DNA from 3 places in the Gilliamella sp. B3023 genome. Region 1 is predicted to be linked to each of the others. Evidence: riboswitches for the same ligand, from Rfam matches in the RefSeq annotation. Region 1 holds a riboswitch; each other region holds the start of a gene.

Region 1 (3,289 bases):
GCTATCATTACCGTATCAAGAACAATATTGGCAATAGGATTATTGCTTAATAAATGATTAACCGTGGTTACAATCTCTTTATTCATCAGCATACCGATTTTAACGCTATCAATATGGATATCTTGATAAAGTGTGTTAAATTGAGCCTCAACAAATTCGGGTGGCACTGGGTATATGCTATTAACACCTTGTGTACTTTGTGCGGTTAAAGCAGTAATGACTGACATCCCATAAGCGCCAAGCGCTGAAAAGGCCTTTAAATCGGCCTGAATACCTGCACCGCCACTAGGATCGCTACCAGCTATAGTTAATGAAATTGTTGTCATGGTTTAGTTTCCTATCTTGCTTGTCTTATTTTTCTTATTAAATCAGATGTTGCATTAGCAATATCTCCTTGCCCGCAAATTGCGGATACAACGGCAATACCTTCAATGCCAGTTTGAATCACTTCAGTTAAATTGTTTACACCGATACCACCTATCGCAACGGCAGGGCATTGTTTTGCTTTAACAAGTTCAGTCAATTGGGCGATGCCTATTGCTTCTGCTGCATCTTTTTTGGTGGGGGTTGGATAGATAGGGCCAATACCTAGATAATCGACTAGTTGCCAAGGAACGCGCTCAAGTTGCGAATAATTAGAGACTGAAAGCCCTATCCATTTATCTTCTCCAATTAATCGTCGTGCAACTTCGACAGGTAGATCGCTTTGTCCAACATGAACACCATCGGCATCGACAGCTAAAGCTATATCAATATGATCATTAATCAATAGTGGAACTTGAGTGTCGATTAATACTTCTTTTAAAGCTTGGGCGGCTTTATACCAATTTTTACCTGAATATTCTTGTTCTGAACGTAATTGAACGGCAGTAACACCATTTTCAACTGCAAACTTAGTGGTATTAACCATACCATTTATGCCATCACAAAGTACTGGGTCAAGTACTAAATAGAGTGTTAAATCAAGTTGCTTCTTCATCAAAAATCCTTATTTGTGGTGAAAAGAGAAAGTTGGTCAATAATTGACATAGCAAAAGTACCTAGCCCTTGCTGTTTATTAGCGAGTTCACCCGCTTTTTTCATCATAAAGCAGGCTGAAGCAGTAGCCTTTAAATGATCTTCAGAACTTGCAATCAATGCAGCTACAATCGCAGATAATGAACAACCAGTACCAGTTACTTGTGTTAGCGCGATATCACCCCCAACAATGCTATAAACCTGCTCACCATCTGTGACATAATCGGTCTCACCTGTTATTGCAACAATGGTTTGATATTTCTTGGCTAATAGCATTGCCGCATCTAATGCAGAATCAGTAGAATCCAGCCCATCAGGCCCTTTTGATGATGATTGTTGACCACTTAATGCTAGAATTTCTGAAGCATTTCCTCGAATAACTGTCGGTTTAAATGTTAATAATTGCTTAGCAATTTCAGTACGATATTTCAATGCTGCTCCAACTGCGACAGGATCTAATACCCAAGGAGTTTGATTAGCTTTTGCGGCGGCTAGTAACATGCTTTTAGCGCTATGACTATTGATCGTACCAATATTAATTAACAAACCATTTGCAATGGCAACAAAGTCCTCAACTTCTTGCTCAGCTACCACCATCGCTGGTGAAGCCCCAATCGCCAAAAGAACGTTAGCGGTGTAATTTTGTACCACATCATTGGTAATACAATGGATTAAAGGTCGCTTCTGATGAACTTGCTCAATAAAAGGAATGGCATCTTGATTTGAAAATAATTTAATGACCGACATATTCTTTCCTTATCTAATAAATAATATTAAGGGAAGAATGTGTCAAAAGCGGTAATTAAGACAGAGACTTCCCTACGCTGGCATGATCCAGATCAGGTTCAACGGGTAAATTCTCAGTTTTTTGCTCTAACAAAAAACACCCCGAGTCTAAATAACAAATTTGGATAAAATTGAATCTATTATGAACTGAGTTTAAAAATTAAACAAGTTATTGTAATAATCTTTCTATATCACTAATGGCGCGTCTATCCGGTAAGAAAATTATTAAATGATCGCCATCTTCAATCATTAAATCCGTATTTACTATAATTACATCTTCACCACGAACCACGGCACCAATCGTAGCACCTGAAGGTAATTTTAAACTGTTGATATTTTTACCGACTAATTTTGAATTTTCGGCTTCACCACGAGCAACTACTTCGACAATTTCTGATTCACCTTGGCGTAATGAGACAACTTTAACTACACCTGTTTGCCTAACATGGCTTAGTAGTTCTGAAATAGTGGCATGTTGTGGTGAAATCGCGATATCAATAACACTATCGTTAATCAATTCTAAGTAGGCTTGTCGCTGGATAAGAACGATGACTTTTTTTGCCCCCATTCTTTTTGCCAGCATAGATGACATAATATTGGCTTCATCATCGCTAGTGACCGCCACAAACAGATCGGTTAACTCGACTTGCTCTTGCGATAATAATTCTTGGTCTGATGATTCACCATGTAACACGGTGGTATTAACTAACTGCTCAGCTATTAATTCAGCTTTTTCTGCATTACGTTCAATCAACTTAACTTGATAATCATTCTCTAAACGTTTAGCTAAAGCAATGGCAACGCCACCACCACCGCTAATAATAATACGTTTATAAGGTTTTTCTAGCCTTTGTAGTTCACTGGTTACTGCTTTAATGTTGAGGGGAGGGGTAATAAAATAAACCATGTCTCCAGCTTCAATTAAAGTCGAACCTATTGGACGAATAAAACGATTTTGACGATAAATAGCAACAACACGCGCTTCGACATGTGGTAAATGCTCTTTAAGTTCGGACAGTTCGCTCCCCACTAACGCACCACCGTAATAAGCGGTTACAGCAACCAAACAGACACGATTATCATAAAACGAAGCAAACTGTAGAGCACCAGGATATTGAACTAATTGGCTAATATGATTTGTAATTAAGTTTTCAGGAGCAATAATATGATCGATGTTGATACAATCTTTATTGAAGAATGGGTATCTTTCATCGTTATATTCAGGAGCACGGATTCTAGCAACTTTTTGTGGAATATTAAACATCACATGCCCAATCTGACAAGCCATCATATTTACTTCATCAGAATTGGTAACGGCAACTAACATATCGGCTGATTCCGCGCCAGCACTCTCTAATACTTGTGGGTAAGAGGATTTACCGCAAATGACTTGTAAATCAAAACGCTCTTGCAAAGATTGCAATTTATCATGATCTTCATCAACGACAGTCACATCGTTCTGCTTTTCAGTTACTAGATATTCAGC
Region 2 (3,289 bases), on a different contig from region 1:
TATTTTACACAGGCAATGTCGGTTGTTGCATAAAGATAGCCACCATCACGTTTTTGGATAATAACGCCCATTGGTTCGCCTTCTTTATTTTTATATTCATCTAGAAATACGACGATGGCACCGTCACTTTCAACCGCTAATTTTTTCTGTTTTAGATCGGCAACAATGCCTGGTAGCATACTGTTATAGATGCTTTCGCCCATTGTATCTTCAACCGATAAGGTGACATTAAGGCGTTTATATGTGGCAATGTTTTGTGTCATGGTGATATCCACCAGTTTTCGCCACATTTCACGACAATATTGGTCACCACCTTGAAGTTTTACGACATAATTACGGGCTTTTTCGGCAAAGGCTTCGTCTTCGTCGTAATGTTTTTTTGCTGCGCGATAGAACGATTCTAAATCTGAAAGTTCCATGTCATTGGCATGTTCGTTTTCCATTTTTTCAAGATAGGCGATTAACATCCCAAATTGGGTTCCCCAATCTCCAACATGGTTGGCTCGGATAACATTATGACCAAGAAAGCTTAATACTCGGACACTAGCATCACCAATAATAGTTGAGCGTAAATGGCCGACGTGCATCTCTTTTGCTACGTTTGGTGCAGAGTAATCAACCACAATAGTTTGTGGTTTGGCTGGTAAAGTAATATTCAGTTTATCACTATTTAGCGCGACTTCGTTTTGTTCAGCAATCCAACTATCTTTTAAAAAGATATTAATAAAACCAGGACCGGCGATCTCGATTTTATCGGCAATATCATCAATATCAAGATGTTGTAAAACTTTTTCAGCTAATGCTCGTGGTGGCATTCCCAATTTTTTAGCGGTAGACATGATACCATTTGCTTGGTAATCACCAAATTGGGCTTTAGCTGATTGCTTGATTAAAGCGTCGCAGTTTTTATCAGCACCCGCCATAATCATTGCTTGAGAAACACGTTGTGTTAATAGTTGTTGAATATTCACACTGAACCTAATCGATTAAAATAAAATGCCCAATATAATACTGATAAATTGATAAATTGTCACTGTGGGATTAGTTAAGGACAAGTAAATAGCTGATTCTTTTATAAACAAAATTTTTTTATTTAGATGTAATTTATTAACTTAATTATAAAATAGATAAAAAAATAAAGAGAAAACAGGTGCCGAAATTTATTTAACTACCTGATTATCAATATCCTTTTGCTCTTTTCAACGTTGGTGTTTGCTCAAGGCCATCTGCAACAACTCAGATTCACAATTGACAAAATAGTATGATAATTATGGTGAAAATATCTTTTTGGATGAATATGCAAAACTCACTCCCCCCTTAAATAAGCAAGAAATCGATTTTCCGATTACAAATGGGGCTAAGCCGAAATTTTATAAAGCTATCAGTTTGATCAAGCGCAGTTACTCTCTTCCAAAATCATAGATAAGTTTGCAGGCAACCGTTGAAGGTAACTATTTACAATTATACCTTCACCCTCTAAACTAATGTCGTTCTCAACGGGGTGCCCTAGTGGGCTGAGAGTGTCAGATTGACTGACATAACTCGTCGAACCTGAACTGGATAATGCCAGCGGAGGGATTTGAGTTATTATATCTGCTCAAACCTTTTGTCTTTTACCTATTTCTTTGGAGGCAAAATGTTTTGTAAAAACTTTTTACTACCTGTTATTTTTCTATTTTCACTTTTTAACCCATTAGCCAATGCAGAACTGCCTACTTTGACGGTTTATAGCTATAATTCCTTTATGTCACAATGGGGACCCGGTGAGGCTATCAAAAAAGGGTTTGAAGCCCAATGCAATTGCCAACTTGAGGTTGTGACATTAGGTGATGGTGTGTCGGTTTTAAATCGTATTCGTCTTGAAGGCGATAAAACGAATGCGGATGTTATTTTAGGGTTAGATAACAACCTATTAGAGCAAGCCAAACAAGCGAATATTCTTATTCCTCATCAAATCGCTAAACCCGACAATCTTAACACCAATTGGTGGGATGATAGTTTTATGCCTTATGATTTTGGTTATTTTGCTTTTATCTACAATAATAACAAAGTCAAAAATCCACCTCATTCTTTACATGAATTGGTCGAAAATAAAGCCGGTTGGAAAATCATCTACCAAGATCCAAGAACCAGTACACCAGGACTCGGTTTACTATTTTGGGTAAAAAAAGTTTATGGTGATAAAGCAGCCGAAGCGTGGCAACAAATCGCTAAAAACACGGTGACGGTCACCAAAGGTTGGAGCGAAGCTTATGGTATGTTTTTAAAAGGCGAAGCGGATTTTGTACTTAGTTACAGTACATCGCCAGTGGCACATATCATTAATGAAAACGAGCATCACTACGAAGCAGCTATTTTTGATGAAGGGCACTATCGTCAAGTTGAAGTAGCCGGAATTATTAAATACAGTCAAGAAATTGACCTAGCGCGCCAATTTTTACGTTATTTGCTGACACCTGAAGTCCAACACCAATTTGCTGAGAAAAATGTGATGTATCCGATTATCAAAACGGATCTACCTAATGCCTTTGCGCAAATTAATTCGGTCAATAAATCGTTAGAATTTGAGCCAGCAGAGATTGAAAAACATCAAAAAGCTTGGATTCGAGAATGGCAATCGGCAATTAGTAAATAGATCCGTATCGCCAATGTTGAAATTTAAATCGTTATTACCCGGAATGAGTGCAGCGAGCTTAATACTCATTATCTTAAGCTCGGCGCTTATTGCTATTTGGCGATTTGCCTTAGAGTCAGGAAATTTGACGATTTATCTTGATAGTTATGTGCTTCATATTGTTTGGATCACTTTTTATCAAGCTTTGTTATCGACAATACTTTCGCTGGCATCAGCAATATTAATGGCTAAGGCGCTCTCCTTTATTGATTTTAAAGGTAAAAAGTTACTGATAAAAATAATGCCAATTACCTTCATTTTACCCGCTTTAGTGGTTGTGACAGGGTTGTTGTCGGTATATGGGCAACAAGGTTTACTGGCTTACATTTGCCAAGTACTGCATATCCCATTTTCATTTCCTATTTATGGCTTGCAAGGTATTTTGTTGGCGCATGTTTTTTTGAATTTTCCTTATGCTTGTGTGCTCTTTTACAAAACATTAAACAGTGTTGCTATAGAACAAAGACAGTTAGCGGCACAACTTAATTTTTCAACATTTACCTATTTTAAATTACTTGAATGGCCGTTACTTCGTAGACAAATATTGCCTATGGCAGCACTTATTTTTATGCTCTGTTTTTCGAGTTTTGCCATAGTGCTTGCATTGGGTGGTGG
Region 3 (3,289 bases), on a different contig from region 1:
CCCACAAATTATCGACAATCTTCATGGATTTAAAGCTAATCCAACTCAACCTTTAGCGGCAGCAATTAACTGCTCATTATGGGTCTGTTATGGCTTATTACGACAAAAAAAGGATTGGCCAATTGCAATAGCTAATTTTCCAGGAGTATTATTTGGTTTAACCGCGTTTATTACTGCTTTATAAATTCTTGTTTTAACTCCCTTATATTTTCTTTATACAGCATAATATATGCTGTATTTTTTTATAATCACAATTTTTGTGAAATAGGCTAGATAATGGTTACTCAAAAATTGAGAAATCAGAGAAGATTAAAAATTAACCTTGCATATAACTTATTAATTATTATATTGTTATTGAGTTATCAACAGGTTTGTTAAATACTTATCAAATAATAAAGTGAATAATTTAATCAATTAATTTAATTTATCGATTTACTATTGTTATCTAATAGTGATTAGACTATAGTAAAAGTCAGCCTATTTTTTAGGCTGGATTCATCTTTAAAATCTATCAGAATGTTATTTATATAAAGATTAACTAAATTTGATGATTAACAAATGAGTTTTATAAAATAAGGAAATCACCATGGCTGATATTAATCTTTCCGATGATTTGATAAAAGATTTTATCTACTCAATGTACCGTAAAGAGGTATTATTAAATTTAAAAGGTGTGGTTTTGACTGAAGAAGATCGCAAACAACTCCACGCAAAAAGAGACTTTGTAAATCAATTATCTGAAGCCGAATTATCCGATATTCGCTCATGGGTTCTAGATAAATTAAAATTACTCGAAAACCAACACCAAGAGCAGAATTAACTAAAAAATCTATACTAAGCTAGCTTTTTCAAATCTATTGATAAAATTTATTTGCAGCGTTATTCAAAACGATATGGACAGTTTAAACAATCGTTTTATAATGCATCAGTTACTCGATAATCTTAAGGAAAGATCATGAAAAAGTTAGCAGTAGTTTTATTATTAGGTCTCCCAGTTATTGCATCTGCGTCCAATTGTGACGAAATTAGTGCAAATATCGCCGAAAAAATTAAAAATAACGGTGTTAATGAAAATAGCTTCCAATTAAAACTTGTTCCTCAAGGTGAACAAAATATTGAAGGTAAAATCGTTGGATCATGTGATCGAGGTAAACAAAGCATTGTTTATATTCGTACACCATCATCAAAATCAGTTAAAGATGAGCCTGAAACACCTGTTGAAATCACACCACAACCCGTCGAGAGCGACAGCCCTAGTAACGCTCCAGTTCAAACGCCAGCTTCGGCACCAGTAGAAAAAGTTCAAACTCCAGAGCCGACTTCTACAGAATCTCAGGAAACTGAACAAAAAGCAGAATAAACAGAAATTTAAGTAACCATTTTATAAATTTTATAATTTGTTTAACCGGGGTGCTATAGGCTGAGATTATACCCGTTGAACCTGATTCGGTTAATACCGACGAAGGGAGTTTAAAACACGTCTATTATAGAAATCTGTTTAACTCCTTATAGCGAATTTATCAAAAAGGAGTCATTATGCCATCATTTAACTCACTGATTGAATCAAGCGAGTGGAAACACTACATTCAACATGATTTTGTTCAACAATTAGGAAAAGGCACATTAGACTTAACCTGCTTTCAATACTACCTTAAACAAGATTATCTTTTTTTAATCAACTTTTCCCGAGCTTGGGGACTTGCAGTATATAAAAGTCACGACATTGCTCAAATTCGGCAATCATTAGAGAGTTTAAAAACCATTGTTGAAGTTGAACTCGATCTGCATATTGAATATTGCAAAAAATGGCACATATCTGAATATGAACTAAGCACATTAAAGGAAGCCAAAGCCAATAGCGATTATACACGTTATGTGCTTGATATTGGATTACACGGCGATATATTAGATATACACATAGCAATGGCGCCCTGTTTAATTGGGTATGGCATGATTGCTAATTGGATTCAAGGTTGGAACGAAAACAACCCATATCACTCTTGGATTGAGATGTATGCCAGTAAGGAGTTCCAACAAGCAGTACAAAAAGAAATTGCTTGGATAGAACAACAATTACTTAATATTAGTGAAAACCGATTTAAACAATTAAGCCAAATATTTAAGCAAGCGACGCAATTGGAAATAAATTTTTGGCAAATGGCATTGGATAAAAGTGACTAGTAAACAGCATGTTTTACCATTTTAGATAAAACATGCTGAGCATGAATTATAAAAGTTGTTGATAGTTTTGCTTGGTTACATCATCCCAAACACTTGCTTGGACTTGCCCAATATGATGTTGTTGTAAAAGCAACATAGTTAGTCGAGATTGTCCAATTCCGCCACCAATTGTCTGTAAAAAATCACCATTAGCTAATGCCTTATGCCAAGCATATTGCAGACGATCTTCATTATTGGTTAATTTTAATTGACGCTTTAACGTCTCAGGATCGACGCGAATACCCATTGACGAAATTTCAAAACCACTATTTAAAACTGGATTCCAAACTAAAATATCACCATTTAATCCTTTAGAACCCATCTCATTATCGCTACTCCAATCATCATAATCAGGGGCGCGCACATCGTGTTTTTCTTTATTTGACAAATCACCGCCAATACCGATTAAAAATACTGCGCCTAAGTCTTTAGTAATCGCGTTTTCGCGCTCTTTTGGTGACAAATTAGGATAACGTTTCAATAACTGCTCACTATCCATAAAAGTGATCGACTCTGGTAAAAAACAAGAAAGATGATATTTTTCTGAAACCACTTTTTCTGTAGCCTTAATAGCACTATAAATCTTCTCTACCGTCTGTTTTAAATAAGCAAGATTGCGATCTTCAGGACGAATTACTTTTTCCCAATCCCATTGATCGACATAAACAGAATGAATAGGGGAGAGCTTATCTTCATCAGGGCGAAGTGCTTTCATATTGGTATAAATACCTTCACCAACTGGAAAATTATGTTGGCTCAATATTTTGCGTTTCCATTTAGCGAGTGAATGAACCACTTCAAATTGCGCATCAGGAATACTCTTAATATTAACCTGAACCGCCTTCTCAGTCCCAGATAAATTATCCTGAACACCATCACCAATTTGACTCAAAAGTGGGGCTTGAACTTCAATTAGTGATAAATTATTAGCTAATTGCTCAGCAAAAAATTGTTTAACAAAATTGATCCGTTGTTGCTGCTCTTTAAATGATATCGTCATGTCTCATCTCAAAAAGTGAATGGGTTAGTGACGATAAATTAAACTAGAAAACTGAAATATGCAAGTTAG

Evidence for each region. Region 1 has a riboswitch for thiamine pyrophosphate ahead of thiM (hydroxyethylthiazole kinase). Riboswitches for the same ligand answer to the same signal wherever they lie in the genome.
Region 2: another riboswitch for thiamine pyrophosphate. It lies ahead of thiB (thiamine ABC transporter substrate binding subunit); the one in region 1 lies ahead of thiM (hydroxyethylthiazole kinase).
Region 3: another riboswitch for thiamine pyrophosphate. It lies ahead of tenA (thiaminase II); the one in region 1 lies ahead of thiM (hydroxyethylthiazole kinase).

What each region holds. Positions count from the first base shown of each region.
Region 1 covers NZ_JAFNNH010000003.1:157,031-160,319, forward strand. The annotation lists gene thiD (bifunctional hydroxymethylpyrimidine kinase/phosphomethylpyrimidine kinase) at 1-326, opposite strand, end outside; gene thiE (thiamine phosphate synthase) at 338-979, opposite strand; gene thiM (hydroxyethylthiazole kinase) at 979-1,764, opposite strand; TPP riboswitch at 1,817-1,918, opposite strand; gene trkA (Trk system potassium transporter TrkA) at 1,973-3,289, opposite strand, start outside.
Region 2 covers NZ_JAFNNH010000030.1:1,903-5,191, reverse strand. The annotation lists gene argS (arginine--tRNA ligase) at 1-971, opposite strand, end outside; TPP riboswitch at 1,488-1,596, shown strand; gene thiB (thiamine ABC transporter substrate binding subunit) at 1,637-2,635, shown strand; gene thiP (thiamine/thiamine pyrophosphate ABC transporter permease) at 2,649-3,289, shown strand, end outside.
Region 3 covers NZ_JAFNNH010000021.1:42,829-46,117, forward strand. The annotation lists gene J3U16_RS10865 (SemiSWEET family transporter) at 1-184, shown strand, start outside; gene J3U16_RS10870 (hypothetical protein) at 587-820, shown strand; gene J3U16_RS10875 (DUF1161 domain-containing protein) at 956-1,360, shown strand; TPP riboswitch at 1,397-1,485, shown strand; gene tenA (thiaminase II) at 1,537-2,181, shown strand; gene asnA (aspartate--ammonia ligase) at 2,228-3,220, opposite strand.